DNA from 2 places in the Nocardioides sp. ChNu-99 genome. Region 2 is predicted to be linked to the other one. Evidence: riboswitches for the same ligand, from Rfam matches in the RefSeq annotation. Region 2 holds a riboswitch; the other holds the start of a gene.

Region 1 (21,658 bases), on a different contig from region 2:
GAAGATGGTCAAGGGCATGGGCGGCGCGATGGACCTCGTCCACGGCGCCGCGAAGGTCGTCGTGCTCATGGAGCACGTGGCGCGCGACGGGTCCTACAAGATCGTGCGGGAGTGCTCGCTGCCCTACACCGGCCGCGGCGTCGTGCAGCGCATCATCACCGACCTCGCCGTCATCGACGTCACCCCCGACGGCCTGCGCCTCGTCGAGCTCGCGCCGGGCGTCGACGAGGCCGAGGTCCGCGCCAAGACGGAGCCCGACCTGCTGGCCTGAGCCCGCGTCACCCGAGGCGGCGGCTGAAGACCAGCACGCCCCGGGCGGGGTCGAGCTCGTGCGGGGGGACGCCGGAGAGCGCGACGAGGTCGTCGAACGACCCGTACCCGCCGATGCCGTCCCGCACGGCCACCACCTGCTCCGCCAGCGGCAGGGGCAGGTGGGCGTGCTGCGCGAGGGTGCGGGCGTCGACGCGGTTCACGTCCACGAGGCCACCGTCGGGGAACGTCCGGCCGACGAGATCGGGGCGTCCGATCCGCAGCTCGTGCGCGAGCGCGGGCTGGTCGTCCATCAGGTGCCGGGCCGTCTCCCGTGCCGCTACCGTCTCCCGGTGCACGGCGACCGCCGCGGCCTGCTGCTCGAGCACGGGCGACGGCTGCGAGCGGGACACCGCAGGACTGTCGTCCGCGAAGACCCACGCCCGGATCGCCACGGCGTGCGCCAGACCCACGAACAGGAGCACGACCATCGCCGCCGTGAACAGGGCAGCATCGAGGCCGCCCCGATCACGGTCGACGCCGAACAGCGCCGCGACCGCGGCCAGGTAGACCGCGACGGCGACCGCCTGCGCCCGGCTGCGCTTCTTGACCGCCGCGTGGGCCATGATCGCCGGGGTGCCGAGGCCCAGCGTGACAGCGGGCACGAGCGCCCACAGCCAGCTCACGAGGGTGGTGTTCCTGCCGTTGCTCACGGCTGCTCTCCTTCCCCTTCCGAGCGGTCTTCATGCCCGGTCCTGGTAGGAACGAAGCGTGGCCACCGCCCGCATCACCCCCGCGACGCTCGGCGCGTGGCTCGTCAAGACCGACCCCCGCGCGAACCCCGACCTGGTCGCGGCGGCGAGGGGCGGCGTACCGCTCGTGGTGACGAGGCGCTGCGTCAGCGACAACTACCGCGGCCGGATGATGGCGCCGGGCGACCGGGTGCTCCTCTGGGTGTCCGGCGACGGGCGGCTGCTGACGCGCGGCATCTGGGGGCTGGGGAACGTGACCGCCGCCGTGCGCCCCCGCGACGGTGACGGACGCCCGGAGGTCGGGCTCGACGTACCGCTCCTGCCGGACGGCGTGCCGGCCGAGGAGGTCCGGGCCGCCGGCGCGGGCGACCTCGAGGTGCTGCGGATGCCCGCCGGCTCCAACCCGTCCTGGGTGTCCCGCGAGCAGCTCGCCGTGCTGGTCCCGCTGCTGCCGGCCTGGCCCGCCGGATCGTCGGACAGGGGCGCCGCGAAGCCCTAGTCTGGCGAGGACCCCGGCGCTGCGGCGCCGCCTCCCGCGCCCTGCTGAAGACCGCTTCTGCACCGCCACAAGTTGTGCGGTGGTTGTCCACAAGCACGGTGGCGTCATCCCGTTCCTGGTGTGGACTGTTCCCTCCCACGCGCGGTGCGTGGAGATGGAAGGACACTCGGGTGCTCGGACCGGAACGTGATGTGACGCTGCGCGGACGCGTGCGCGTGTTCGTCGTCTGGCAGCTGCCCACGCTGCTGCTGACGGCCTACCTGGCGACCGCCCTGGCCCTGACGGCCCCGCACCTCCTGGCGAGCACACCCATCGTCCTCTCCCTCGCCCTCGTCGCCGCGGCCTCCGTCGCCGCCCTCGCCGCGCCGTGGGAGCGCTGGGGCCTCGCCTGGCGCATCGTCGTGCCCGCGGCCACCCTGCTGGCGACCGTGGTGCTGCGCCTCGACCTGGGCGACCTCCGCTCGATCGGCCTGCTCTCGGTGCTGCCGCTGACGTGGCTGGCGTTCGAGTTCGGGGGGCGCGGCATCGTCCTCGCGCTGGCGGGGGCGTTCGCCCAGAGCGCCTGGACCTTCGTCGGTCCCGGCACCGGCCTGTCCACCGGCCTCGCCTGGGTGCAGGCCTCGCTGTTCCCCGTGGTGACGATCGCGGTGGTCGTGACCGCCCGCTCGCTGGCGATGCTGCTGCAGCGCAAGCAGGACGACCTCCTCGCCTCCCGGGCGGCGCTGCGGGAGCAGCTCGACCTGGCGCGGCACCGCCTGCTCGTCGCCGAGCGCGTCACGGGCGTGATCGACGCCGGCGTCTGCTACCTCGACGACCGCGGCCGCCCCGCGCTGCTCAACCCCTACGCGCGGCACCTCGCGGCGCTCGCGGGGTACGACGCGAGCCAGCCCGTCCCCGTCGGTCCGCCCCCGGGCTCCCCCCACCGCGTCTTCTACGAGGACCGCGTCACCCCGGTCCCGGCCCGCGAGCAGATCGTCGCCCGGGCCCGACGGGGCGACGACGAGCCCGGCCGGCTCTACTGGGTCGGTCCGCCCGGCGACCAGCGGGCCATGATGGCCTCCTGCCACCAGCTGTGGGAGGGCCGCGCCCCCTCCGGCGGCGGGCAGCACCGCGGCCCCCTCCCCGGCACGGGCACGGGTCCCGGCTCGGGGGCGGCCGACGAGCGGGCCGACGAGCCGCCGGTGCACCTCGGGTCCGTCGTCGCTGCGTGGGACGTCACCGAGCTCACCGAGGCGGTGGAGGTGCGCGACCGGTTCCTCTCGACCGTCTCCCACGAGCTGCGGACGCCGCTCACCTCGATCATCGGCCACAACGAGCTGCTCGCCGAGGCGCTGGAGAACGGCGGCCACCGCCCGGGTGACCCGCGCCTGGTGCGCTCGGTCGACTCCGCGCGCCGCAACGCCGCCGTCCTCATGGGACGCATCAACGACCTGCTGGAGGCGTCCCGCGAGGACCTCGCCGACGTCGGTGGCGACCGCAGCCCGACGGACCTCGCCGACCTGGCCCGCCAGGCGCACGACCGCCACCGCGCGCTGGCGGCCGAGCGCAGCACGACGCTGCGCCTCGACGTACCACCCGCGCCGGTGCGCGTGCTGGCGCAGCCCCGCCTGGCGCAGGCCGTGGACCAGCTCGTGTCGAACGCCGTCAAGCACTCCCCGGACGGCGGCTGCGTCACCATCACGGTGCGCCGCGAGGACGGGCCCAACGGCCCCGACGCCGTGGTGGCCGTGCGCGACACGGGTGACGGCATGACCCCGGCGGAGGCGCGCCAGGCGTTCACGCGCTTCTACCGCACCGAGCGGGCCCGCCGCAGCGCCACCCAGGGCCTCGGCATCGGCCTGCCCGTCGCGCAGCGCGTCGTCGCCGCGCACGCCGGCACCATCGAGCTCGACAGCGCCCCCGGCGCCGGGACCACCGCCACGATCCGCCTGCCCCAGGAGCGCACCCCGTGAACCTGACGCACGAACGTCACGGCGAGGTCCGACGACCGGGCCACCTCGTCGTCCGCAGCTCCGCGCAGGGCGACGAGCAGCACCGCAGCCACCACGTCAGCTGGGCGGGGCACGGCACGGTCCACGACGTGGTCGCCCTCCCCCACCCCCGCACCGCGCTCTACCCGGGTTCCGACGTGCGGGCCCGCAGCCTGCAGGAGGGCGACGGCCAGCTGGTGCTCCTGCTGCGCCCCATCGACGCGCGGGTCGACATCGTGTGGCGCGACGACGCCGGCGCCCGCCACGGCGCGGTCCTCGACGGCGACACCGGGGCGCTGCGCGCGATGACGACCGCCGAGCTCGACCGCGGCGGCAGCACGGGCCCGCGCTCCTGACGTCCTGGCTCAGGCCCGGGCGTCCACCCGCTCCAGGAAGGCCAGGACGCGGTCGATGAGCAGGCCGGCGGCCTCCTCGTCGTACGACGGCAGCGTCGGGTCGGCGAACAGGTGCGCGTCCCCGGGGTAGAGGAACAGCTCGCCGCCCTCGACCTGCGCGGTGAGCGCCCGGGCGACATCGAGGTCGCCCTCGCCCGCGAAGTACGGGTCCTCGGTCATGCCGTGCACCTGCACCGGGACCTCGTCGGGCCAGCGGTCGCCGAACTCGCTGGGCGGCACGCAGGCCTCGAGGAGCAGCGCACCTCGGGCGCCCGTACGACCCTGCGCGAGCATCTGCGCGGGCAGCACGCCGAGGGAGAACCCGGCGTACACGAGCTCGGTCGGGAGGTGGCCGACCGCGGCCGCCCCGCGCTGCAGCATCGCCGGGAAGCCGATGTCGGCGACGTGGTTGACCCCGTCGACGACCGTGTCGAACGTGCGCCCGTCGAAGAGGTCGGGGGTGTGGACCTCGTGGCCGGCCTCGCGGAGGCGCTCGGCGAACCCGAGGACGCCGTCCGTCAGGCCCTGGGCGTGGTGGAACAGGACGACGGTGGCCATGGCTGCCTCCTCGGCTGGGGGTACGGCGGCCACCCTAGGCGCCGGGCGGGAACCCGTCGTCCGGGACGTCGTCGTGGTGGCACACCCACGCCTCGAACTCGGCGAGCACGAGGTCGAAGCGCCAACGGTCGACGACGGCGAGGTCGCCCGCCTGCCCGAAGGGGTAGAACAGCCACGTGAAGGACGACGGGGCCAGGACGACCGTGAGCGCCTCGTCGCGGACGATCTCCCGCAGCAGACGGCGCAGCTCACCGGCCTCTACCCCGGGACCCACGACCCAGAAGTACGTGATGGGCTCACCGCCGCGCTGCACGCCCCCGTACGGACGGTCGGTCCGCCAGGGCCATGCCTCGGGGAACGCCCTCCGGAAGTGGCCAGCCATGATGTTGCGTCGCCCGTACTCGTGCCCGACGATCACGAGGGGCTCGTCCTCGTGCAGCTTGCGCAGCCGCCGGACGAGCCGGAGGTAGAGGTCCACCACGTCGGCGTCGTCCGCGTCACCGTGCGGCAGCCGGCCGTCGGCCAGTCCGTCGAGCCGCACGTGGTGGGCGCCTGGCAGCGCCCGGACCTCCCACGCGTCGGGCGCGTGTCCCGGCCACGCCGCCGCCCAGGCGGCGCTCAGGGCCCGGGCGTCTCCGGAGTCCGCGGGCTCCCGGAACGAGCCCGACCTACAGCCGCGCAGCCGTTCGAGGAGGGATCTCACGGCGCTGGTGGGCCCGCCATGTCGACAGCGCTCGGGTGCTCTGGTCCGGTCACCGGGGCATCCTGTCGCGTCCTAGGCCCGCCGCCTATTTGAACGCGTTCAGTTCTGCGCTACGGTCAGCCCATGAGGATCGTGATACCCGGCGGGACCGGGCAGGTCGGAGGCATCCTGCGGCGGGCGCTGGCGGCGGAGGGGCACGACGTCGTCGTGCTCAGCCGGCGTCCGGAGGCCCTCGAGCCGGGCGTGCGGCACGTGGTGTGGGACGGGCGCACCGTCGGCCCGTGGGCCGAGGAGCTCGACGGGGTCGACGCCGTCGTCAACCTCGCCGGCCGCTCCGTCAACTGCCGCTACACCGACCGCAACCTGCGGCAGATGATGGACTCGCGGGTCACCTCGACCCGGGTCGTCGGCGCCGCGATCGCGCAGGCGGAACGGCCGCCCCGGGTGTGGCTGCAGATGAGCACCGCGACGATCTACGCCGACACGCGCGGCCCCGCCCACGACGAGACCCACGGCGTCATCGGCGGCGAGGAGCCCGACGTACCCCTGTACTGGGAGTACAGCGTGCGGATCGCGCGGAGCTGGGAGGCGGCGCAGGCGGAGGCGGCGACGCCCGCCACCCGCCGCGTGGCGCTGCGCACCGCCCTCGTGATGAGCCCCGACCGCGGCGGCATCCTCGACTACCTGCTGTGGATGGCGCGCCTCGGCGTGGGTGGGCCGGTGGCGGGCGGCGGGCAGTACGTCTCGTGGATCCACGAGGACGACCTCGTCCGCGCCGTCCTGCTGCTCCTCGAGCGCGACGACATCGACGGGCCGGTCAACGTCGCCGCCCCGGAGCCGCTCCCCCAGCGAGAGCTGATGCGCGCCCTGCGCCGGGAGTGGGGCCACCGCCCCGGCCTGCCGGCCACGCGGTGGATGGCCGCGCTCGGGGCGTTCGCGCTGCGCAGCGACACGGAGCTGCTCCTCAAGAGCCGCCGCGTCGTGCCCGGGCGGCTGCTCGAGGCGGGCTTCACCTTCGAGCACCCGTCGTGGCCCGAGGCCGCCGCCGACCTCGTGCGGCAGGTGCGGTCGCGCTGAGCGCACCTGCGACAGCAGGCCGGCGACGGCTCGCCCTCCGCCACCGCGACCCCGCACGAACGGGAGGGCCTCGGCGTCAGCCGATCCACTCGTTCCCGGTCAGCTCGTCGAGCGCGGTGATGTCGAGGGTCGGCTCGATGCCCGACTCCGGGGCGAACCCGTAGTGCTCGACCGCCCGCCGTACCCACTCGGCGGCGTCGATGTTGAGCGGGCTCGAGACCCACAGCGCGTAGGGCAGGTTCACGAAGCGCTCCTCGCGCACCGCCGCCAGGTCGCGCGACGCCGGGTTGGAGCGCAGCACCTCGACCTTGTCCTCGAAGGACTGGCCCGGGTAGTCGACGAAGAAGATGACGTCGGGGTCGGCGGCGGCGAGCGTCTCCCAGCCGACCTCGGTCCAGGTGTCGTCGACGTCGGCCGTGGCGTTGGTGACGCCGGCGGCGTCGAAGATGGCCTGGGGCCCGCCGTACGAGCCCGAGGTGAAGATCGCGTCGGTGCCGGAGTCGAAGAGGAACGCCGTCGGCGCCTCGGCGGGCTGCGGCGCCTCCTGCAGCGCGGTACGACGGGCCTCGATGTCGGCGACCACCTGCTCGGCGGTCCCGGCGTGGCCGGTGAGCTCGCCGATGTTGCGCAGGTCGGTCGTCAGGGCCGTCCAGGCGTCCATCGTGCCGCGGCCGCCGTCGTCCTGCTGGCAGGTCTCGCTCAGCAGGTAGGTCGCGATGTCGTGCTCCTCGACCATGTCGGGCACGAGGTTGCGGGCCTCGCTGAACCCGTAGCCCCACCCGGCGAACATCAGCTGCGGGTCGACGGCGAGGACGTTCTCCAGCGTCGGGAACTGGTCGCCGACGACCTCGAGCTCGTCGACACGGTCGTCGGGGTAGGCGAGCTCGAGCACGTCCTGGTCCCGCGCCATGCCGGTGACGGCGACGAGCTCCTCGCGCGCGCCCGCGGCGAGGGCGATCGAGATGATGCCGCCGTCGTAGGCGTAGAGCTCGGTGACGGGCTCGGCGACGGTCAGGTCCTCGCCGCAGTTCTCCACGGTGATGCCGCCCGCGGCGGCCGAGCCGGGGTCGTCCGCCCCGCAGCCGGCGAGCAGGGAGGCGCCGAGGGCGAGCGAGACGAGGCCGACGAGGCGGGCGGGGGCGCTGCTGCTCACGAGAGGTCCTTCCGGGCGTGGATGAGGAGGTGGGACTGGTCGAGGTGGGGGTGGGCGACCTGGGTCGACCCGACCCCGAAGTGGGCCGCGACGTTGGGGGCGCTCAGCACGTCCTCGGGACGGCCGACGGCGACGAGGCCGGCGGGCCCGGCACCCCGCCGGTCGGGGTCGGGCCACCCGACGACGGCGACGACGTCGAAGAAGCGCAGGGCCAGGTCGAGGTCGTGGATGGTGGCGACGAGCGTCTCGGCGCGCTCGGCCAGCACCTCGAGCAGGCGCAGCTGCCAGGAGACGTCGAGGTGGTTGGTGGGCTCGTCGAGCAGCATGACCGGGCACTGCTGGGCCAGGCCGCGGGCCAGCACCGCGCGGCGGCGCTCGCCGCCGGAGAGCTGGTCGCAGGGGTCGTCGACGCGGTCGGCCAGGCCGACGGCGGCCAGCGAGGCGAGCACGACCTCGCGCTCCGCCGTACCCCCGCGGGACCAGGGCCGGGCGCGCGGGACGCGGCCCAGCGCCACCATCTCGCCGACCAGCAGCTCGGCCGCGACCACCTCCTCCTGGGGCACGTAGGCCAGGCGGCGGGCCCGCTCCCGGGTCGACACGTCGTGGCTGTCCTCGAGCCGGCCGGCGGCGTCGGCGATGAGCACGTCGCCCGCCCCGGGGTGCAGCACGCCGGCCAGCACGCGCAGCAGGGTAGTCTTGCCGGCCCCGTTGACGCCGACGATCCCGAGCCGGCCTCCCCGGGGTACGTCGAGGTCCACGTCGCGCAGGACCTCCCGCCCGCCGAGACGGGCCGTGACGCCGCGCAGGCGCAGCGCCAGGTCGGGGGGCGCCTGCGACGGGCTCCCGGCGCTCACCGGCCGCCGCCGAACTCGTAGCGGCCCCGGCCCATGAGCAGCAGGAAGAGCGGCGCGCCGACGACCCCGGTCACGACCCCCAGGGGGATCTCCTGGGGCCGCACCGCGAGGCGGGCCACCACGTCGACCCAGAGCAGGAACAGACCGCCGCCGAGCGCCGCGACCGGCAGCACGACGCGGTGCTGCGCGCCGACGACCAGCCGGGCGGCGTGGGGCACGATGAGGCCCACGAAGCCGATGCCGCCGCTCACCGCGACCAGCACGCCGACGAGCACCGCGAGGCCCACGAAGAGGGTGGTGCGCAGCCCGCCCACGCTGACGCCGAGCGCCGACGCGGTCTCGGGACCGGCCGCGAGGGCGTCCATCCACCGGTGGATCGCGACCATGGCCACGGTCGCCACCGCGACGACGACGGCGGGGATCACGAGCTTCTCCCAGGTCGCGCCGCCGACGCTGCCGAGCATCCAGAACATGACGGAGTTGGCGGCGCGCGGGTCGTCGCTGAGGAAGACGAGGAACGAGGCGATCGCCGACAGCCCCGAGGAGAGGACGACCCCGGAGAGCACGAGGCGCAGCGGCGTCAGGCCGCCCTGCGCGGTCGCCACCAGCCACACGAGGAGCGCGGCCACGAGGGCGCCCAGCAGGGCGCCGACGGAGATGGCGTAGATGCCGAGCGCGCCGAGCACCCCCATGGTGATGACCGCCGTCGCGCCGACGGACGCCCCCGAGCTGATGCCCAGCAGGTACGGGTCGGCCAGCGGGTTGCGCACCAGGGTCTGCATGCCGGCGCCGGCCACGGCCAGGCCGGCGCCCACGATGAAGGCCAGCAGCGCCCGCGGCAGGCGCAGCTCCCACACGATCACGTCCCAGCGGCCCGGCTCGCGCCCGGCGAGGCGGTCGGTCACCGCCGACACGACCTCGCCGACGGGGATCGCCTCGGACCCGAAGGCCAGCGACACGACGATGCTCGCGAGCGCGGCCGCGGACAGCACGAGGACGAGCGGCCAGAACGGCAGGCGCCGGCGGGGGCGCGCGGTCCGGGTCCGCTTCCCGTGGCTCACGGGGTGGGGCCGGTGGTGGGTTCGGGACGGGGTGACGGGTCCACGGCGAGGTGCCTCTCGGGTCCGGGGCCCTGTGCGCGAGGGCCCGCTGTCGAACACGTGAGCCGACAGGTCTTCGGACTCGGGATCGGCCGACGACACCGCCTTCCCAGGGCTCCCGCCCCAGTGGCACCTGGTGTCGCCGTCTCCCTCACCGCTGCGCGCCAGTCCCGGATTCCCACCGGTGTTCCCTGGCATCCGTTCGGATGCGATCGACTCGGGTCGGAACGTAGCACGGGGGCGCCGCGCGCGGGGCCCGCGGTCTCAGCGCCCGGCGAGCAGGGGGGTGCGCGGCGGCCGCGCCTGGGCCACACTGCTCGGCATGGAGCTCGTCTGGGTGGCTGCGGCGGTGGCGGCACTGCCGCTCGCGCTCGCCGTGCTCACCGCGCGCGGCAGCCGGCGGCGCGGTGCGGGACGGGTGCGCGCGGCGGCGGCCGGCGCGCTGTTCCCCGTCACGTGGGTGGCGTGGTACCTCGTGGACGCGCCCCCGCGGTGGTGGCACGCGGCGGGCGGCTGAGCGGTACGGCGAGCGCCGTACCGGCCCGGTGGGTCACGTCGGACGGGTCAGAGGACGACCAGCACCAGGACGAGCAGCGCGGTGAGCGCCAGCGAGAGCAGGATCGAGCCGAAGCAACCGAGGCGGTTGCTGAAGAACAGGAACACGGGGGCCTCCGGGGGTAGGCGTGGACCGGGGCAGGTACCCGACGCGGCCGCCGGTCAGCCGGTGACCTCGTCGTCGACGATGACGTAGCCGCCGTCCGTGGGCTCCAGGTAGAGCCGACGGACCTCGCTCTGCGACGACCCGTCGGTGGTGTAGGTGAGGGACACGTCGACCGCGTCCTCGCCCGCCGGCTGGACGTCGTCGACCGACACGGCATCGATCGTCGCCCAGAAGCCCTCGTAGTTGTCGAGGCTGCCGATCTCGGCCTGGAAGCCGCTGCCGAGCATCGCCCACGCCGTCGCGGTGTCGCCGGGCAGCGCCCCGTAGTAGGACTCGACGAACGCGGCACGGCCGGCCTCGTCGTCGGGCGCGGAGGTGGTCGTCGTGGGCGCGGGCTCGGAGGTCGAGGCGCTCGGCTCCGGGCTCGTCGGCTCGTCCTCGGTGGCCGTGCTCGCCGGGGCCTCGCTGGTGGGGGTGGCGCTCGCGCGGTCGTCGGCGCTCTGCTGGTCGTCGTCGCCCTGGCCCCAGACGAGGAACGCGACGCCGCCCAGCACGGCGAGGAGCGCGAGCGCGGCGACGAGCGACCAGCGCCTCCGATGGGCGCGGTCGTCGGGCGGGTCCGGTGCGACGGGCGGGGGCGGTGCCGGGCGCGCCTGCGTGGCGACGGGTACGGCGACCGGTTCGGCGACCGGTTCGGCCGGCGACGCCGGCGTGGTCGGGCCCAGGAACGCTCCCGAGCGCGGCAGCGCCTCCCCGGAGCCGTGCCGCACCGCCACGCGGCGCAGGGCGTGGGCGGCGTCGTCCATCGACCAGCGGGACACCGGGTCGGGGTCCATCATCCGGGCGAGGACGTCGCCGAGGACGCCCGCCCGCTGCGGCTGCGGCGGGCGCTGCGTGGCGATCGTGGCGAGCAGCGCGATGGCGTTGCCCTGCTCGGGGTACGGCGGAGCGCCCTCCACCGCCGTGTACAGCGTGGCCCCGAGCGCCCAGACGTCGGCGGCCCGGCTGGGCTCCTCACCGCGGGCCAGCTCGGGCGAGAAGAACGCCGGGCTCCCGACGACGATGTCGGAGCGCGTCAGCTGGTCGTCCCCGGAGGTGCGGGCGATGCCGAAGTCGGAGATCTTCGCGACGTCGTCCTCGGTGACCAGGATGTTGCCGGGCTTCACGTCGCGGTGCACCGTGCCGCGGTGGTGGGCGGCCACCAGACCGTCGGCGACCTGCGCGCCGATCCGGGCGACGCGCGCCGGCGACAACGGACCCTCCTCGGCGACGATCTGCGAGAGGGTCCGGCCCGCGACGTACTCCATGACCATCCAGATGTGGTCGCCGTCCTGGATGGCGTCGTACACCGACACGACGTTGCGGTGGTTGAGCGCCGCGAGCGAGCGCGCCTCCCGCATCGCGCGGGCCATGTCGGGCGTCGACTCGCCCGGCAGCTTGCCGACCTGCTTGGCGGCCACCGCCCGGCCGAGGACCTCGTCGTGGCACAGCCAGACGCTGCCCATCCCCCCGCGTCCGATCTCCCGCTCGATGCGGTAGCGGCCGGCGATGATCTGCGGCGGCATGCGGCTCCTCCTCCGGATCGGCTGGCTCGTCGTGGCCCTGCTGGGGTCGTCGCGCTCCGCACCCGTTACCCACCGGGCGCGCCGACCACGCTCCCACGGCGGGTGAGCCAGCGGGCGGTGGGTACCGAACCTCCATGAAGCTGTTGAGGAGCGCCGCTGTGATCGGGATCGGCAAGAAGCTGTACGACGAGGCCCGCAAGCCGCACAACCAGGCCAAGATCAAGAAGGCGGTGGCGTCGGCGAAGAACCGACGCTCGCGCCCGAAGCACTGACACCCACGCTCGTCGTCGGCGGCCGATGGTCACCGACGGCGGGCGTGGGTGGCAGGGCGTCTGCCGCTGCGCGGCTCACACGTTGAAGCGGAACTCCACCACGTCGCCGTCGGCCATGACGTAGTCCTTGCCCTCCATGCGGACCTTGCCGGCCTCCTTGGCCTTCTGCATCGAGCCCGCGGCGACGAGGTCGTCGAACGAGACGATCTCGGCCTTGATGAAGCCGCGCTGGAAGTCGGTGTGGATGACGCCGGCGGCCTCGGGGGCGGTCGAGCCCTTCTTGATCGTCCAGGCCCGTGTCTCCTTGGGGCCGGCGGTCAGGTAGGTCTGCAGGCCGAGGGTGTCGAAGCCGACGCGGGCGAGCACGTCGAGGCCGGGCTCGTCGACGCCCGTCTCGGCGAGCATCTCGCGGGCCTCGTCGTCGTCGCCGAGCTCGACCAGCTCGGCCTCGAACTTCGCGTCGAGGAAGATCGCCTCGCTGGGCGCGACGAGGTCGCGCATCTTCTGCTTGAGCTCCTCGTCGGCGAGCTCGTCGGCGTCGCAGTTGAAGACGTAGATGAACGGCTTGGCGGTCAGCAGCGACAGCTCGCGCACGAGCTCGCGGTCGACCGAGGTGGCGATGATCGGCGTACCGGCCTCGAGGTGGCCGAGCGCCTCCTTGGCCGCGGCGAGGGTCGCGGCGAGCTCCTTCTTGGCCCGCGCCTCCTTCTCCAGCCGCGGGATCGCCTTCTCGACCGTCTGCAGGTCGGCCAGGATCAGCTCGGTCTGGATGGTCGAGATGTCGTTGGCGGGGTTGACCTCGCCGTCGACGTGGGTGACGTCCTCGTCGCGGAACACGCGGGTGACCTGGCAGATGGCGGCCGACTCGCGGATGTGGGAGAGGAACTTGTTGCCCAGGCCCTCGCCCTCGCTCGCGCCGCGGACGATGCCGGCGATGTCGACGAACTCGACGGTCGCGGGCAGCACCTTGGCGGAGCCGAAGATCTCCGCGAGCACCGCGAGGCGCTCGTCGGGCACGCCCACGACGCCGACGTTGGGCTCGATCGTGGCGAACGGGTAGTTCGCCGCGAGCACGTCGTTCTTCGTCAGCGCGTTGAAGAGCGTCGACTTGCCTGCGTTGGGGAGACCGACGATGCCGATGGTGAGAGCCACGGGGCGCGAGTGTACGGCGCGCCGCACCCGCCGCTCACATCTGCGGCCGCCCCGTCGGTGCGGCGTGGGAGGCTCGCTCCGTGAGCACCCCGACGTCGCCGCCCCGGCAGGATCCGCCCGCGGACCCGACCCCCGTCGCCCTGCGCCTCCCGGCGCACCAGGTGTCGCCGCGCGCCCGCGGCTACTGGCGGCTCACCGCGGCGCTGGCGACGTCGCTCCCGGTGATCGGCCTGGCGGTGGCCTGGGTGCTGTGGGGCGAGCGGCCGTGGTGGTTCACGCTGCTCCTCGTCGCGTCCGTCGTGGTCCTGCTCGTCGAGGTCGTCGTGATGCCGCCGCTGCGCTACCGCATCCACCGGTGGGAGGTCACCGGCGACGCCGTCCACACCCGCAGCGGCTGGCTGAGCATCGACGAGCGGGTGGCCCCGCTGTCGCGCGTGCAGACGGTCGACTCCTCGCAGGGGCCGATCCAACGCATGTTCCGCCTGCGGTCGCTGACCGTCACCACCGCGTCGGCGGCCGGCCCGATCAGCATCGAGTGCCTCGACGAGCAACTGGCCCGCGAGCTCGTCGCCGACCTCACGGCCATCACCTCCGCCACCCGGGACGACGCGACGTGAGCGAGCTGCACCCCCCGCCGTACGACCGGCCGGTCGACCCGGACGACGGCTGGACGCGCCTCGACAAGCGGATGCTCGTCATCGGCCCGGTGCGCGTGCTGGGGCAGTTCGCCTTCCCGCTGCTGCTCGGCTTCATCGGCATCGGCACGCAGATGGGCCCGTGGGCGCTGCTCTTCGTGCCGATCGCCGTCGTGGCCGCGTGCGTGCTGGGCGCGATCCCGTGGCTGACGACGTACTACCGCCAGACCGCCACCCACTTCGAGGTCCGCCGCGGCCTGCTCAACCGCACCAACCAGACGGCGCCGCTCGACCGGGTGCGCAGCGTCGACCAGACCGCGTCGCTGCTGCACCGCGTGCTCGGCGTGACGAAGGTCGAGATCGGCACCGGCGTCGACGACAGCCGCATCACCCTGGACGTCGTGACCGCCCCGGAGGCCCACCGTCTGCAGGTCGCGCTGCTGCCCCGGACCGCAGGGGGCGCGGGGCCGGCCCCGACCCCCGCCGTCGGTGGGGGCGAGGCGGCGGCGGACGCGTCGCCGGACCCGCCGGAGGCCGTGCCGGGCTCCCCCGTCGGCGTGCCGGGTCCCGGTGCGGAGCAGGTGCTCGCGACGCTGCGGTGGTCGTGGCTGCGCTTCGCGCCGCTGAGCCTCGCGCGGCTCGCGATCGTGGCCGGCGCGTTCGGTGCCGGCTCGCAGTTCTTCGACGACCTGCCGGTCTTCGACACCGAGCACGCCTCGGCGCTGTGGGACTGGCTGGGCCGGCAGTTCCTGCCGCTGCTGCTGCTCGTGGTCGCCGTCGTGCTGCTCGTGCTGTGGCTGGTGATCTCGCTGACGGGGTACGTCGTGCAGTGGGCCGGCTTCCGCCTCGTGCGCCAGCCGGGTGGGCGCCGGCCCGGCGACACCTCGCTCCACCTGCGCGCCGGCCTGCTCACGACGCGCTCCGTCACCGTGGAGGAGCGGCGCGTGCGCGGCGTCGAGCTCGTCGAGCCCGCCCTGATGCGGTTCGCGGACGGCGCGGAGCTGTCGACGCTCGCCACCGGGGTCGAGAACGGCACCACCAAGGTGCTGCCCTCCTGCCCCCTCGACGTGGCGGTCGCCGTCGGACACGACGTGCTGGGCCCCGACGCGGCGGCCGCCGCTCCCCTCACCACCCCCCTCGTCGCGCACGGCCCGGGTGCTCGCCGCCGCGCCCACGTGCGCTGGCAGTGGTCGACGCTGATCTTCGGCACGGCAGCCCTCGCCGCGCTCCTGGTCGACGGCACGCCCGCCTGGGCGCCCGTGCCGGTGGTCGTGTTCTTCGCGGTGCTCGGCGTCGCGGGGGCGGAGTCGTCGTACCGCAACCTCGGCCACGCCCTCACGACGCTCGACGGGCGGCCGCGGCACCTCGTGGCCGGCAGCGGCGCGTTCGCGCGCACCCGCACCGTGCTCGAGGCCGAGGGCGTCATCGGCTGGGTGGTCGAGCAGTCGTTCTTCCAGCGTCGTACGGGTCTGGCCGACCTGGTGGCGACCACCGCGGCCGGCGGGGAGTCCATGCGCGTGCGCGACGTCGACCTCGGCGTCGGGCTGCGCCTGGCCGACGCCGCGACGCCGGGCCTGCTGACCCCGTTCCGCGTCGCCCCCGCACGGGCCACGTAGCCTCGAGCGGTGCGCATCGCGACCTGGAACGTCAACTCCCTCCGCTCCCGCATCGACCGCGTCGAGGCCTTCCTCGAGCGGCACGACGTCGACGTGCTGGCACTGCAGGAGACGAAGGCGCGGGTCGACCAGCTGCCGCTGATGGGCTTGCAGGCGCGCGGCTACGAGGTGGCCGCGGCCGGCACCAGCCAGTGGAACGGCGTGGCGATCATCAGCCGCGTCGGCCTCGAGGAGGTCGAGGTCGGGTTCCCCGGCATGCCGGGCTGGGGCGAGCCCGTCGAGCCGGAGGCGCGGGCGATCGGCGCGGTCTGCGGCGGGGTGCGCGTGTGGTCGCTCTACGTGCCCAACGGGCGCAAGGTCGACGACCCGCACTACGTCTACAAGCTCGACTGGCTCGCCCGCCTGCGCGAGGCTGCCGGCGCCTGGGCGGACACGCCCACCGCGCTCGTGGGCGACTGGAACATCGCGCCGCGGGACGAGGACGTGTTCGACATGAAGCAGTTCGCGACGTCGACGCACGTGACGCCGCGCGAGCGCGCCGCCTTCCAGGCGTTCCTCGACGACGGCTGGGTCGACGTCGTGCGGCCGCACACGCCGGGGCCGGACGTCTACACGTACTGGGACTACTACCGGCAGCGGTACGAGCGGAACCGCGGCCTGCGCATCGACTTCGTCGTCGGCTCGCCGAGCTTCGCCGACCGCGTGACGGGGGCCTTCATCGACCGCGAGGAGCGCGCCGGCAAGGGTGCGTCCGACCACGCGCCCGTCGTGGTGGACCTGGACTGAGGAGCCGCCCAGCCTGGCGGAGACACGACCGCGCGCCCAGGCCCACCAGCCACGGGCGGCTGTCGCGAGCACTCTGGGTACAGGGCGGCGCACTTTCGCTAGGTTGACGGTTGTGGCACTCACCGGTGACGAGCGACGAGCGGCCGTGAGCCTCACGGCCCTGCTGATCAGCGTGTCGACGAGCACGTCGCTCTACATCTTCGACGGCGACGATGCCACGCTGGATCGAGTCGCAGCGGGGCTGCTCCTGCTCGCCACCGTGACGCTCTGCGCGTACCACCTCCTCACCCCTCGCGGGCGGGCCAGCATCACCACCGTCGCGGGCGCGCCCACCAGCGCCCGGGGCAGAGTCGCCGCGGCCGTCTCGGGTGCCGCCATCGCAGCCGTCGTCCTGGCCGTCTGGATCGGTCTCGACCTCCCTTACTGGTTCGGCGTCCTCGTCCTATTTCCCGTGGGTGGCGCTGTCATGTTCGTCATCGACAAGACCGTCCTGCGCCTGAGCCGGCACCAGGTCGTCGCAGGCCCAGACGCGCCCAGCCGTCCGCTCGAGCACGACCCCCGCGGGACGCCGTGACAGCGCTTCTCATGCCCGTCGTGGTCGCGACCGGCGCTGCCGTCATTTTCGTGGCGGGCTTCTTGGTCGACGACGTCTCCACCACCCACCGCACAGCGGGTCAGACGTCGTGCGTGGCTGTCGGCTGCCTGTTCGGCTACTCCGTCGCCACCGTCCGCGGTCGGGAGAGGTGGAGACGCCCCGCGCGGCGGGAGCCGATGTCCACCGACGAGCAGTGGGGACTCTTCTTCGGCCTCACCACCGGCTTCCTCAGCATTGGTGCTGTTCAGTGGGCCAGACGTTCACTGGTGGCTCAAGGTCACGATCGTGATGCCGTTGACCGGAGCGGCTGCGGTCCTCGTCCAGATCGTCTTCCTCCGGTCGAAGAGGTCCCGTCGGGTGGCGGCGGGAGTGGACCGTGACGACTGACCACCACCCCGACCGCCGCAACGACGTCTTTGCCGCGTTCAACGTGCTGTTCATCCTCGCCGCGTCCACGCTCCCGAGGTTGTTCGACCTGCCGGACTGGTCGTTCCTTCCTGTGGTGGCCCTCGCTGTGGTCGTGTACGCAGTGCTCGCCTTCGCGCTGCTCCGGTACCTCGGCAGGAACCGGACCTCCTGACCGCCCGCGGCCTCCACCGCAGGGACCCCGAGCGCGCAGCGTCCGCGTGCGCAGATTCAGCCACGGCCCCGCCCGCCGACTGAATCCACGCACTCCCCCGGCCGCCGTCCGGGCGGGCAGCGCCCAGGCGGGGAAACCTCAGCGCTGCAACGCCCGGAACACCCCCGAAACATCGGTTTCCTAGCGTGCGGCGCGTGACCCTCCTCCCCGTGCCCGACCGGCCGCTCGACGCCGGGGTGGGGCCGATCCGCTCGGCGACCTACCTCCCGTCGGCCCGCGAGAACCTCCTGTGGGGGCGCCTGCCCTGCGCGCGCGACCGGCCGGTGCTCACGGTCGACCCCGGCACCGAGGTCACCGTCGACACCCTCAGCCACGAGGGCGTGCTGGAGGATCAGGGCCGCGACCCGCGTGCCTTCTTCGCCCGCCACGGGGTCGCGGCCGACGGGGTGCTTGCCGACGCCGTCGACCTCGCCGCCTCCGACCACCCGCACGACCCCGGCACCGACGGCCCGCACGTGGTCACCGGGCCGATCGCGGTCACCGGCGCGCGCCCCGGGGACCTGCTCGCCATCACCGTCCTCGAGACCCTGCCGCGGGTCCCCTACGGCGTCGTCTCCAACCGGCACGGCCGCGGCACGCTGCCCGGCGAGTACCCCCTCGACGACCTCCCCGTCTTCTCCGCCTTCGCGGCCATGGCCGAGCACACGGGCGCCGGCGGGGAGCGGGCGTCGTACGGGGAGCTTCCCCTCACCCACGCGGGGTACGGCGACCCGCAGGCGCCGCGCGCCCGGTTCCCGCTCGCGCCCTTCCTCGGGATCATGGGCGTCGCCGTCGCCGACGAGGCCCGGCCCCACTCGGTGCCGCCCGGCGCCCACGGGGGCAACCTCGACATCAACCTGCTGACCGTCGGGTCGACGCTCTACCTCCCGGTGCAGGTCGCCGGGGCGCTGGCCTACCTCGGCGACCCCCACTTCGCGCAGGGCGACGGCGAGGTCGCGCTCACGGCGATGGAGGCCAGCCTCCGCGCGACCGTCCGCCTCGACGTCGTCGCGCACGAGGACGCGGTGGCCGCCTTCGGCGACCTGGCCGGCCCGCTCGCCGCCACCTCCGACCACCTCGTGCCCACCGGCCTCGACCCCGACCTCGACGTCGCGACCCAGAACTGCGTGCGCGCCGCCATCGCCCTGCTGGGCGCCCGCTACGGGATGGAGCCGGCGATGGCCTACGCCTACCTCTCGGCCGCCACCGACTTCGACATCTCCCAGGTCGTCGACGTCGTCAAGGGCGTTCACGCGCGGATCCGCACCGCCGACTTCGCCCACCTGCCGCCGCCGACCGCCCCCCGCACGCGATGATGCCGCGCATGAGCGGTACGGCGAACGCCCCCGACGACCTGCCCCCCGGTCTGGTCGAGGCCTTCTGGGCCTACGAGCGGGCGCTCATGGCCGACGACCTGGCGACGCTCGACGCGCTCTTCGCCCCCGGTCCCGACACCCTGCGCGCCGACGCCGCCGGCGTCCTCGTCGGGCACGAGCAGATCAGCGCGTTCCGCGGCGGCCGCGGCGGCGCGCCCCGCCGTACCGTCGTCGACGTCCGCGTGCAGGTGGTTGACGACGCGAACGCGCTCGTCATGGCGACCACCGAGCTGGCCCGCGGCGGCCGCGGTGTGCAGACCCAGCTGTGGCAGCGCCGCGAGCAGGGCTGGGTCGTCACCGCGGCCCACGTCGCGACCACCCCGCCCGCCCTCGACACCCGGATCTGGCGCGTCGTCGGCGACCCGCTCGTCACCGGCCGCGGCGAGGGCCCGCTGGCCGGGGAGACGGTCGCCGTCAAGGACGTCTACGCCATCGCGGGCCAGAAGGTGGGGGCGGGCAGCCCGGCGTACCTCGCCGCCGCCCCGCCCGCGCCCCGCACCGCCCGAGCCGTGCAGCGCCTGCTCGACGCGGGCGCGGTTGTCACCGGCATCGCGCGCACCGACGAGTTCGCGTGGAGCCTGTTCGGCACCAACGAGCACCACGGCACGCCGCCCAACCCGCACGCACCGCACCGGATCCCCGGCGGGTCGTCGTCGGGCTCCGCCACCGCCACGAGCCTCGGCCAGGTGAGCATCGGGCTCGGCACCGACACCGGTGGCTCCATCCGCGTGCCCGCCTCGTGGCAGGGGCTGTGGGGCATCCGCACCTCCCGCAACGCGGTGCCGCGCGACGGGCTGCTCGCCCTGGCACCGACCTTCGACACCGTCGGGTGGATGACCCGGGACGCCGGCCTGCTCACCCGCGTCGGCGACGTGCTGCTCCCCCCGGCCCCGCCCCCGACCGTGAGCGACCTCGTGCTCGCCACCGACCTGCTGGCGCTGGCCGCGCCCGACGTGCGCGCCTCGGTCGAGGCGGTCACCCGGTCGTGGGGCACCGTCTTCCGCGAGCCGTTCGGCGCCCACGAGCTGACCGACTGGCGGCGCACGTTCGTGCTCGTGCAGTCCGCCGAGGCGTGGCGCCAGCACGCGGGCTGGGTCGCCTCCCGGCTCTCGACCCTGAGCACGCCGGTGCGGGAGCGCTTCGAGGCCGCCGCCCGCCTCGACCCCGCCGAGGTCACGGCCGCCGCCGACGCCCTGACCGGCATCCGGCTCGAGATCCGACACCGCATCGGTGACCGGGTGCTCCTGCTGCCCTCGACGCCGACGGTCGCGCCGTACCCCGGCACGGCCGACCAGCAGCTGCGCGACACCCTGCTCGCGCTCACCTCGATCGCCGGGATCGGCGGCCTCCCGGCGGTCAACGTGCCGCTGCGCACCGCCGAGGGACTGCCCTGCGGGGTCTGCCTCGTCGCCGCCCCCGGCCGGGACCGTGACCTCCTCGCGCTCGCCGCCGACCTCGCCCGCAGCCGCGACGGCGTCTGACGAAACGTTCGTTACCACCGCGAAACGCGCGCGCCGGTCCGTGAAACACGGCGTCCCTAGGTTGGTCGCCGACCGCCGGGAAGGGAGCCAGGGGCGTGCGGATCGAGGACTTCAACGGCCTGCCGGCCGACGCGGCGCGGGAGGTGCTGCGCCCGGCCGCCGACGTCGGCTGGTGGGTCGACGGGCTCGTCGCCGCGCGTCCGTACGACGACCGCGACGCCCTGCTCGCCCGCGCCGAGCGCGACGCGGCCCGGTGGAGCACCGCCGACGTCGACGCCGCCCTCGCCCACCACCCCCGGATCGGCGAGCGCCCCGCCGGGGAGGGCGCCGAGGCCGCCCACAGCCGCCGCGAGCAGGCCGCCATCGTCGACCCCGGCCCCCGCGACCCCGGGCTCGAGGAGGCCGTCGCGGCCGGGAACGCGGCGTACGAGGCCCGCTTCGACCGCGTCTTCCTCATCCGCGCCGCGGGCCGCACGCGCAAGGAGATCCTCGACGAGCTCGTGCGCCGGCTCGACAACGAGCCGGCCGCCGAGGCCGCCGAGGTCGCCGAGCAGCTGACCCAGATCGCGCTCCTCCGGCTCGACGGGATCCTCTCGTGACCACCTGCTCCACCCACGTGCTCGACGCCGCCCGCGGCGTGCCGGCGGCCGGGCTCAAGGTGACCCTGGCCGACGCCGCGGGCACCGCGCTGGCCCACGCCACGACCGACACCGACGGGCGTGTCAGCTGGCCCGACGCCCTGCGGCGCGCGGGCGGACCGACCGAGCTGGGCCCCGCGACGTATCAGCTGCGGTTCGCGACCGGCCCCTGGTTCACGGCCGCCGGCCGCGCCACCTTCTTCCCGCGCGTCGAGCTGACCGTGGCCCTCGCGGGACCGCACGTGCACGTGGCTCTGCTGCTGAGCCCGTACTCCTACACCACCTACAAGGGGAGCTGAGATGGCGATCGGCGACATCGTCCTGGGGGCGAACCAGTACGGCAAGGCGGAGTGCCGCCTCGTGCGCGTCGACCGCGACAGCCCGGTCCACCGCATCACCGACCTCACCGTGACCGCCCAGCTGCGCGGCGACTTCACCGCCTGCCACACCGACGGCGACAACAGCCAGGTGGTCGCCACGGACACGCAGAAGAACACGCTCTACGCCTTCGCCCGCGAGCACGGCGTGCGCACGCCCGAGCACTTCCTCATGACGTACGGCGCGCACTTCGTCGAGGGGTTCGACTGGGTGAGCGGCGGGCGCTGGGAGGCCGAGACGTCCACCTGGGACCGCATCAGCGTCGACGGCGCGCCGCACGACCACTCGTTCGTGCGGCGCGGGCAGGAGACCCGCACCACGGTCGTGCAGAAGGACGGCGACGCGACCTGGATCGTGTCGGGCCTCAAGGACTGCGTGGTGCTGAAGTCGACGGGCTCGGAGTTCCACGGGTTCCCGCGCGACCGCTACACGACGCTGGCCGAGGTCGACGACCGCGTCATGGCCACGTCGGTGACCGCGTGGTGGCGCTACGCCCCGCAGACCCAGGCCGAGCTCGAGGGGCTCGACTTCGACGCCCTCCACGACGGGATCCGCGCCGAGCTGCTCGCCGCGT
Region 2 (9,420 bases):
CCGCCCGGTCCGCGCTCGCGGCGGGGGCGCCGATCATCACCGACGCCCACATGGTGGCCACGGGCGTGACCCGCGCCCGCCTGCCCGCCGCCAACGAGGTGCTCTGCGCGCTGCGCGACCCCCGCGTCGGCGGGCTCGCCGCGGCCTGGGGCACCACGCGCTCCGCCGCCGCGATGTCGCTGCTCGCCGACCGGCTGCCCGGCTCCGTGGTGGCGATCGGCAACGCGCCCACCGCGCTGTTCCACCTCCTCGAGCTGCTCGCCGACGGCTGCCCGCCGCCCGCCGCGGTCGTCGGCTGCCCGGTCGGCTTCATCGGCGCCGCCGAGTCGAAGGAGGCGCTGGCCGCCTGGGCCGGCGCGCACGACCTGCCGTTCCTCACCGTCCACGGGCGCCGCGGCGGCTCGGCCATGACCGCCTCGGCCCTCAACGCGATCGCCCAGGAGGCGGAGTGAGCACCCCCGGCACGACCCCCGCTGTCACCCCCGCTGTCACCCCCGCTGTCACCCCCGCTGTCACCCCCGCCGTCACCCCCGGCCGCTTCCACGGCGTCGGCGTCGGGCCCGGCGACCCCGAGCTGGTGACGCTCAAGGCGGCGCGCCTCATCGCGGCCGCCGACGTCGTCGCCTTCCACGCCGGGCGTGGCAAGCAGTCGAACGCCCGCCGCATCGCCGCCGACCTCGTCCCGGCCGGCGCGATCGAGGAGGAGCTCGTCTACCCCGTCACCACGGGCGCGACCGACCACCCCGGCGGGTACGCCGGCGCGATGGCCGACTTCTACCTCGAGTCCGCGGCGCGGCTGGCCGCCCACCTCGAGGCGGGGCGCGACGTCGTGCTGCTCGCCGAGGGCGACCCGATGTTCTACGGGTCGTACATGTACATGCACGACGCCCTGTCCGAGCGCTTCTCGACCGAGGTCGTGCCGGGGGTGCCCGCGTTCGCCGCGGCCACCGCGACCGTCGCCGCGCCCCTCGTTCGTCAGACCGACGTGCTGACGATCCTGCCCGGCACCCTGCCCGAGACCGAGCTCGCGCGCCGGCTGGCGGACACGGACGGCGCGATCATCATGAAGCTCGGCCGCCGGTTCCCCGCGGTACGGCGCGCGCTCGCCGCCGCGGGCCGGCTCGAGCACGCCGTCTACGTCGAGCGGGCGTCGATGGCCTCCGAGCGGCACCTGCGCGTCGTCGACGTCGACCCGGACTCGGTGCCGTACTTCTCCCTCATCGTCGTCGCGGGCGACTCGCTGCACAGCGTGGGCCGGCGGACGGGGACCGTTGCCGCCGACGCGACGCGGCCGGCCGCGGTCGGCGCGGCCGGCGTCGTCGCCGCGGGCCCGGCCGAGCTCGCCGTCGTCGGGCTCGGCCCGGGGCCGGACCGCTGGCTGACGCCCGAGGCCTCCGCGGTGCTCGCGGAGGTGGACCACGTGGTCGGGTACGCGCCGTACGTCCGGCGGGTGCCGCACCGCGAGGGCCTGACGCGTCACGCCAGCGGCAACGCCGTGGAGGTCGACCGGGCCCGCCTCGCGCTCGACCTCGCGCTGCGCGGCGAGCGCGTCGCGGTGGTGTCCGGCGGCGACGCCGGGGTGTTCGGCATGGCGACCGCCGTGCACGAGGCGCAGGTCGCGGCGGCCGCGGAGGACCCGGCGTACGCCGCCGTGCCCGTGCGCGTCGTGCCGGGCGTCTCCGCGGTGCAGGCCGTGGCCGCCCGGGCGGGCGCACCGATCGGCGGCGACTTCGCGGTGATGAGCCTGTCGGACCGCCTCAAGCCGTGGGCCGTGGTGGAGCAGCGCCTGCGCGCCGCGGCGCAGGCCGACCTCGTGCTGGCGCTCTACAACCCGCGCTCGGCCAGCCGACCCGACCAGCTCGGCGACGCGCTGAAGGCGCTGCGGGAGGTGCGGGACGACGCCACGGTCGTCGTCGTCGGGCGCGACGTCGGCCGGGCCGAGGAGGAGCTGCGCGTGACGACGCTGGGCGAGCTCGACCCAGAGACGGTCGACATGAAGTGCCTGCTGATCATCGGCGCCACCCGCACCCGGGTGGACCACGGCCGCGTCTGGACGCCGCGCAGCGTGGACTGAGCGCTGCGCCGCCGGTCCGTGGCGCCGGCTCGTGGCGCCGGTTCGTGGGAGCAGCGCCGCGGAAAGCGTGGCGCTGCTACCACGAACGGGGCCGGGCGCGGGTCGTGGTGGGAGCGCCGCGGAAAGTGCGGCGCTGCTACCACGAACCGGTCAGGTGACGCGGTCGCGGCGGCGCGTGCGCTCGGCGAGCACGGCGGCGACCAGGCCCGCGACGAGGGGCACGACCATGGCCGTGCGCAGGGTGGTCGCGTCCGACAGCACGCCCACGAGCGGTGAGGTGGCCAGGAACCCGAGCCGCATGAGCCAGCCCGTCAGCGCCACCCCTGTGCCGACGGGCAGCCCCGGCACCCGGTCGGCGGCCGCGAACGCCGCCGGCACGAGCGTGGCGCTGCCGAAGCCCATGAGGGCGAACCCGAGGAGCACGAACGGGTACGACGCGCCCGCCACCACCGGCACGAGACCACCGGCGACGAGCAGGCCCCCGGCCCGGGCGACCGCGCCCCGGCCCCAGCGGTCGGTCATGGGGTCGCCGAGCAGCCGGCCGACGAACTGGCTGACGAGCACGACGGTGAGGCCGAGCCCCGCGACGACCGCGGGCGCCGCGGTCTCGCGGCCGAGGAGGAGCACCACCCAGTTGTTCGCCACGTCCTCCAGCAGCGTGCCGCAGACGGCGAGGAGCACGAGGGGCACGAGCAGGCGGTACGCCGCGCGCCGCGCGGCCGGGCGCGCCCGCTCCGCGCCGTCCGTCGTCGTCGCCGGGTCGCCCGCCGGGTCGCCGGCCGAGGCTGCGCCCGCGTCGGGCCGTGCCCCGTGCGGCAGCCGCGACAGGCGCGCCGCGAGCAGCGCCACCGCTGCCCACACGACGCCGTTCACGACCATCTGCAGCCCGATCGCCACGTCGGCGGCGGCCGCGGCGGCGCCGATCACCCCGCCGGAGGCGGCGCCCAGGCTCCAGATGGCGTGCAACGAGTTGATGATCGACCGCCCGGTCAGCCGCTCGACGGCGATGCCGTGGACGTTCTGGGCGGCGTCGACGACCGCGTCGAGGACGCCGCCGAGCACGAGGGCCGCGAAGAGCAGCGCCACGGTCCCGCTGACCCCGGCCACCCCCATGGCGACGGCCAGCAGCACCGAGCCGACGGCCGTCACCCGGGGCGCACCGAAGCGGCGGATGAGCGACGCGCCCGCCGCGGCCGCCGCGATCGCACCCGCGGGGAAGGCGACGACCGTCAGGCCGAACGCGGTGTCCGACAGGTCGAGGGCCCGCTTGATCTCCGGGTAGCGCGGCAGGAGCGCGCTGTAGAGCACCCCGTTGGTGAAGAACATGAGCGAGACGCCCAGGCGCGCACGTCCGACACGGGCGGCGAGGGCGGTGGAGGAGGCGGGAGCAGCGGGCACCGCGCGACCGTAGGTGGTTGACTGATCACGTGCAACGATCGAAACGCCACAAAGCGATCATGCAGGCCGTGACGGGCGGCGATGCCGTCACGATCGCCGCCCTGGTCGACCTGACGGGTGTCTCGGCGGTCACCATCCGCCGGGACCTTGCAGAACTGGCGGCCGCCGGGGCCGTGGTGCGGACCCACGGCGGCGTACGACGGGCGCGGCAGCGCGGCGTGCCCATGCCGTTCGCCACCCGGTCCGCAGCCGACCAGGAGCTCAAGTCGGCGCTCGCCGCGGTGGCGGCAGGACTCGTGGCGGACGAGGACGCGGTGGTCGTCGACAACGGCACGACCTGCCTGGCCGTGGCTCACGCGCTGGCCGGGCGCTCCGTCACGGCGCTCGCCCTGTCCCTGCACGCGGCCGCCGCCCTCGCAGCGCGGCCCGGCGCAACCGTCGTCGTGCCCGGCGGCGTCGTCGAGACGGACACGCTCGCGTTCGGCGGTGCGTCGGCCGTCGACGCCATCCGCGACTTTCGCGCCGACGTCGCCGTCATCGGCGCGTGCAGCGCCTCGCCCGCGCAGGGCCTGACGTCGACGACCCACGACGACGCGCGGCTCAAGCGGGCGGTGCTGGCCGGTGCGGCGCGACGCGTGCTGGTCGCCGCCCCCGGGAAGCTCGCGCGCACCTCGGCCTTCCGGTTCGGCGACGCCGCCGACCTCACCGACCTCGTGACGAGCACCGCCGCCGCGCCGGACCTGCTCGACGACTTCCGGGCCGAGGGCGTCGACGTGCACCTGGTGGACGTCGAACCCGACGAGGACGCGGACCCCCCTCGCTAGGCAGGGCGGCGCGGTGCGCCGTACCGGGTGGTGTCGCCCCCGGTTCGTGGTAGCAGCGCCGCGGAAGGTGTGGCGCTCCTACCACGAGCGGGCCCGGGGGCGGCTCCGCCGACCTCCCCGCAGACGACGACGCCCGCCGTACCGGACGGGGGCCGGTACGGCGGGCGCGGCGCGCGGGGCGGGGGGACCCGCGAGGGGGCCTCAGGCCACGTCGATCTCGGTGACGACGTCGACGTTGCCCTTGGTGGCGTGGGTGTAGGGGCAGATCTGGTGGCCGGTCTCGACCGCCTTCTCCGCGTCGGCCTGCGAGACGCCGCCGCCGAACTCGACGAAGAGCTTGACCGCGAGGCCGAAGCCGTGGTCCTCGCGCGGGCCGATGCCGACCTCGGCGGTGACGGAGACGTCCTCGAGCTTCACGCCGTGCTCCTTCGCGCCGGCCTTGAGCGCGCCGAGGAAGCAGGCCGCGTAGCCCGTCGCGAAGAGCTGCTCGGGGTTGGTGCCGCCGCCGGCGCCACCCATCTCCTTCGGGACGACGAGCTCGACGTCGATCTGGCCGTCGGAGGTCGAGGCGTGGCCGTTGCGGCCGTCGCCGGTCGCGGTGGCGGAGGCGGTGTACGCGATGGAGGTGGGCATCGTTTCTCCTTGTCGAACCCCCGGCGCGGCGGCCGGAAGCCATGTAGAGTGACTAGTACGTCTACATCAGACTGACACGTCGGAGCCCGCTACGCAAGGACCGGACATGAGCCCCACCACCAGCGACGCCCGCGCCGAGGCGCCGACCCTGCGCGGCCCCGCCGTGCGCGCCCGGATCCTCGAGGCGGCGACGCACCGCTTCTACGCCGACGGCATCCGCGCCGTCAGCGCCGACCGGCTCATCGCGGACGCCGGCATCTCGAAGGTGACCTTCTACCGGCACTTCGCCTCCAAGGACGACCTCGTGGTGGCCTACCTCGAGCGGGTCGCCGCCGAGGAGGAGCAGGCCCTCACCCGCGTGCGTGCCGCCCGCAGCGACGATCCCGCAGCGGTGCTGCTCTGGTACGCCGACCACGTCGCCGAGGTGAGCTGCGCCGAGAGCTTCCGGGGCTGCGCGTTCCTCAACGCCGCTGCGGAGATCGCCCAGGAGGACCACCCGGCCCGCGCGGTCGTGGCCGCCCACCGCGCCTTCCTGCTGCGCCAGGCGCGGGAGCTGCTCGCGGAGATGGGGCTCGGCGACGCCGCCGCGGAGCGCGCCGCACACGCCCTCCTCATGCTGCGCGACGGCGCGATGGTCGCGAGCAGCCTCGACGGTGACCCCGCCGGCACCGCCGCCGCGCTCGTCGCGGCCGGCGAGGCCGTGGTGCGCACCGCGCGCGGCTGAGCGCGGCCGGTCAGGCGCCCGGCCCGGTCCGCTTCAGCGAGCGGTCGCGGGCGGCGTCGTACAGGTAGGACTCCCCCGCCCCCTCGAGCCGCGCCCCGGCGAGCGCCCGGCCGACGAGGATCACCGCGGCCTGCCGCAGACCGGCCGCCTCGACCGCGTCGCCGATGCTCGCGAGCGTGCCGGTCAGCACCTGCTCCCCCGGCTGCGAGGCGCGGTAGACGACCGCCACCGGGCAGTCGTCGCCGTACGACGCAGCCAGGGCGGCGGCGAGCTCGCGGGTGCGGGTGATCGCGAGGTGGAGCACCAGCGTGGCGCCGGTGGCGGCGAACGCCTCCAACGACTCGCCCTCCGGCATGGCGGTCGAACGCGCCTGGGTGCGGGTCAGCACCACCGACTGGGCCACGAGCGGCACCGTCAGCTCGCGGCCCACGCGGGCCGCCGCGGCGGCGTACGCCGGCACCCCGGGCGTGACGTCCCACGTGACGCCCGCCGCGTCGAGGCGGCGGGTCTGCTCGAAGAGCGCTGAGTAGAGCGACGGGTCGCCCGAGGTCAGCCGCACCACGTCGCCGCCGGCGCGGTCGGCGGCGACCAGCTCAGCGGTGATGGAGTCGAGGTCGAGGTCCTGGGTGTCGACGAGCCGCGCACCGGGCCGGGCGTGCTCGAGCACGGCGGCGTCGAGGTAGGTGCCCGGGTAGAGCACCACGTCGGCATCCCCGAGCATCCGCGCGGCGCGCAGGGTCAGCAGGTCCGCGGCGCCGGGGCCGGCACCGACGAAGTGGACGGTCACGCGGGCTCCTCGGGGTGGTCGGCGGGGTGCTCGGCGGGGTGCTCGGCGGGGTGCTCGGCGGGCGCGGTCCACGCCCACTGGGTGACGGCGCGGGCGGGGGTGAAGCCGCGGAACGACCCGATGGGTGTGGCGGTCTCGACCACGTGGCGGGTCAGCTCTCCCCCGCGCTCCCCGTGCCAGCGCGCCAGCAGCGCCTCGGTCTCGACGGTGACGCCGTGCACCACCACGCGCCCGCCCGGGCGGAGCGCGGCGACGCACGCCTCGAGGACGCCGGGGCGGGTGGCGCCGCCGCCCACGAAGACCGCGTCGGGCGCGGGCAGGCCCGCGAGGGCGTCCGGCGCGGCGCCGTGGACCACGCGCAGGTCGGGCACCCCGAGACGGCCCGCGTTGCGCCGTACCCGGGCCGCCCGCTGGGCGTCCGCCTCGACGGCGACCGTCCGGCACGCCGGGTGGGCGCGCATCCACTCGACCCCGATCGAGCCGGCCCCGGCGCCGACGTCCCACAGCAGCGCACCGGGGTACGGCGCGAGCCGGGCCAGCGCGGAGGCCCGCAGGTCCCGCTTCGTCAGCTGCCCGTCGTGCTCGAACGCCTCGTCGGGCAGGCCGGCCGCCCACGTGACGGGGGCGTCGGCCGGGACGACGGCGGGCGCCTCGACCGCCACGACGGTGAGGTCGCCGAACACCGGCGGGGTGTCGGCCCACTCCTGCGCGGTCGCCTCGAGCCGCGACTCCCCGGGAGCGCCGAGGTCCCCGAGGACGACCAGGCGCGCGGCCCCCCAGCCGCTCATCGCGAGGAGCGCGGCGAGGTCGCCCGGGGTGGTGGCGTCGGCCGACAGCACGAGCACGCGGCGCCCCGGGGCCAGCTCGCGCAGCACCCGGCGCACGTCGCGCCCGACCGCGCTGACCACGACGCTGCCCTCCGCCGACCAGCCGAGGCGTGCGCGGGCCAGCGCCACCGAGGAGACGGCGGGCTCGGCCCGCACCGCGTCGGGGCCGAGCAGGTCGACGAGCGTCGTGCCGATGCCCGAGACGAAGGGGTCGCCGGAGGCGAGCGCGACGACGGTGCGGCCGGCGTACCGCTCCAGCAGCGCGGGCAGGCCCGCCCGCAGCGGGGAGGGCCAGGGCTCGCGCGCCTGCCCCGGTACGGCGGGCACCAGCGCCAGGTGCCGCTCGCCCCCGAGCAGCACCTCGGCCCCCGTGACCACGGCGCGCAGCCGCTCGGGCACGCCGGGCCAGCCGTCCGCGCCGATGCCGACGACGGTGACGCGCACGGGGCCGCGCACGGGGCCGCTCACCGGGCCGCTCACGGGCGGGCTCCCGCGGCGTCCCGCGCGAGCAGTGCGGGGGCGACGTGGTGGCGCAGCATGGGCGCGACGGGCACGTCGTCGGGCAGCGCAGCCAGGTCGAGCCAGCGCAGCTCCTCGATCTCGCCGTCGACCACGGGGGCGGTGGCGGCGGTCGCCGTGAACACCGTCGAGGTCAGCACGGCGCCTGGCTCGTTCGCCGCGGCCGAGACGAACTCGCCGAGCAGGGCGAGGTCGGCCACCTCGACGCCGACCTCCTCGCGCGCCTCGCGGGCGGCGGCCTGCGCCGGGGTCTCCCCCGGCTCCAGCTTCCCGCCGGGCAGCATGAACGCGTGCGTGCCGCGCTTGCGCACGCTCAGCAGACGCCCTTCCGCGTCGCGCAGGCAGACGGCGGCGACGACGATGTGGAGCGGCTCCTCGGACACGACCGGCAGGCTAGCGGGGGCCGCGCGGCTCGGGCCGGGCGGCTCAGGGCGGGCGGCTCAGGAAGCGTCGACGGCGCGCCCCGGCCAGGGCCGTCCCGCGCCCTGACCGTGCCGGGGTCGGCGCACGGGTCTAGGGTGACGGCGGACGTGAGGTGCCCCGTCGACGCACCCGGGAGACAACCGGGCGCGTGGGGAGAATCTGGGAAGCCGGTGAGAGTCCGGCACAGGGCCCGCTGCGGTGACCGCCGCCCCGCTCGACGAGCGGGGTCGACGGAAGTCCGAAGACCGGCCTCGCGTCGCCCCTGACCGATGGCAGAGCGAGCGGGAGCCCCACATGCCACAGCACTACCCCTTCACGGCCGTCGTCGGCTCCGACGACATGACCCTGGCCCTGCTGCTGACGACCGTCAGCCCCGAGATCGGCGGCGTGCTCGTGCGCGGCGAGAAGGGGACGGCGAAGTCCACGGCCGTGCGCGCCCTGGCCGCCGTGCTGCCCCCCATCGACGTCGTCGCGGGCGACCGGTTCTCGACCGACCCCGCCGACACGGCGCCGCTGTCGCCCGACGGCCCCTTCGCCGCGGACGCCGGCGTCGAGACCCGCCCCGTGCGCCTGGTCGAGCTGCCCGTCGGCGCCACCGAGGACCGCCTGCTCGGCTCGCTGCACCTCGAACGTGCGCTGTCGGCGGGCGTCGCCGAGTACGAGCCCGGGCTCCTGGCCCGCGCCCACCGCGGGATCCTCTACGTCGACGAGGTCAACCTGCTGCACGACCACCTCGTCGACCTCCTCCTCGACGCCGCCGCCATGGGTCGCGCCACCGTCGAGCGGGACGGCGTCTCGGTCGTGCACGCCGCCCGGTTCGTGCTCGTCGGCACCATGAACCCCGAGGAGGGCGAGCTGCGCCCGCAGCTGCTCGACCGGTTCGGCCTCACCGTCGAGGTCGCCGCGCCCCGCGACCCGTCGCTGCGCACCGAGGTCGTGCGCCGCCGCCTCGCCTTCGACGCCGCCCCCGAGGCGTTCGCCGAGCGGTACGCCGACGACGAGGCCGCGCTGCGCGCCCGCATCGCCACCGCCCAGGAGCTCGTCGCCTCCGTCGTGCTCGGCGACGGGGCGCTGCGCAAGATCGCCGAGGTCTGCGCCGCGTTCGACGTCGACGGCCTGCGCGCCGACATCGTCACGGCCCGCACCGCGATCGCCCACGCCGCCTGGCACGGCCGCCGGTACGTCCTGCGCCAGGACATCCGCGCCGCCGC

The links. A riboswitch is a leader RNA that binds a small molecule or an ion and turns the genes downstream of it on or off. The one in region 2 is predicted to bind cobalamin.
Region 1: linked by a shared signal. The riboswitch ahead of KK617_RS11810 (iron ABC transporter permease) and the one ahead of KK617_RS15090 (AAA family ATPase) in region 2 are both predicted to bind cobalamin.

What each region holds. Positions count from the first base shown of each region.
Region 1 is NZ_JAHWBL010000032.1:1,966-23,623, reverse strand. Features, by position in the region: gene KK617_RS11860 (3-oxoacid CoA-transferase subunit B) at 1-271, shown strand, start outside; gene KK617_RS11855 (helix-hairpin-helix domain-containing protein) at 279-962, opposite strand; gene KK617_RS11850 (EVE domain-containing protein) at 1,021-1,500, shown strand; gene KK617_RS11845 (HAMP domain-containing sensor histidine kinase) at 1,671-3,452, shown strand; gene KK617_RS11840 (hypothetical protein) at 3,449-3,826, shown strand; gene KK617_RS11835 (dienelactone hydrolase family protein) at 3,836-4,423, opposite strand; gene KK617_RS11830 (hypothetical protein) at 4,458-4,964, opposite strand; gene KK617_RS11825 (TIGR01777 family oxidoreductase) at 5,250-6,203, shown strand; gene KK617_RS11820 (ABC transporter substrate-binding protein) at 6,280-7,356, opposite strand; gene KK617_RS11815 (ABC transporter ATP-binding protein) at 7,353-8,210, opposite strand; gene KK617_RS11810 (iron ABC transporter permease) at 8,207-9,226, opposite strand; cobalamin riboswitch at 9,360-9,542, opposite strand; gene KK617_RS11805 (hypothetical protein) at 9,633-9,827, shown strand; gene KK617_RS11800 (serine/threonine-protein kinase) at 10,028-11,536, opposite strand; gene KK617_RS11795 (hypothetical protein) at 11,671-11,808, shown strand; gene ychF (redox-regulated ATPase YchF) at 11,884-12,960, opposite strand; gene KK617_RS11785 (PH domain-containing protein) at 13,041-13,577, shown strand; gene KK617_RS11780 (PH domain-containing protein) at 13,574-15,211, shown strand; gene KK617_RS11775 (exodeoxyribonuclease III) at 15,221-15,997, shown strand; gene KK617_RS11770 (hypothetical protein) at 16,143-16,571, shown strand; gene KK617_RS11765 (hypothetical protein) at 16,969-17,172, shown strand; gene KK617_RS11760 (acetamidase/formamidase family protein) at 17,367-18,527, shown strand; gene KK617_RS11755 (AtzH-like domain-containing protein) at 18,536-20,068, shown strand; gene uraD (2-oxo-4-hydroxy-4-carboxy-5-ureidoimidazoline decarboxylase) at 20,164-20,667, shown strand; gene uraH (hydroxyisourate hydrolase) at 20,664-21,005, shown strand; gene pucL (factor-independent urate hydroxylase) at 21,007-21,658, shown strand, end outside.
Region 2 is NZ_JAHWBL010000054.1:13,304-22,723, forward strand. Features, by position in the region: gene KK617_RS15045 (precorrin-8X methylmutase) at 1-452, shown strand, start outside; gene KK617_RS15050 (precorrin-2 C(20)-methyltransferase) at 449-2,074, shown strand; gene KK617_RS15055 (MFS transporter) at 2,225-3,472, opposite strand; gene KK617_RS15060 (DeoR/GlpR family DNA-binding transcription regulator) at 3,502-4,296, shown strand; gene KK617_RS15065 (organic hydroperoxide resistance protein) at 4,498-4,929, opposite strand; gene KK617_RS15070 (TetR/AcrR family transcriptional regulator) at 5,036-5,653, shown strand; gene KK617_RS15075 (SAM-dependent methyltransferase) at 5,664-6,440, opposite strand; gene cbiE (precorrin-6y C5,15-methyltransferase (decarboxylating) subunit CbiE) at 6,437-7,747, opposite strand; gene KK617_RS15085 (NUDIX domain-containing protein) at 7,744-8,169, opposite strand; cobalamin riboswitch at 8,318-8,466, shown strand; partial or broken gene KK617_RS15090 (AAA family ATPase) at 8,504-9,420, shown strand, end outside.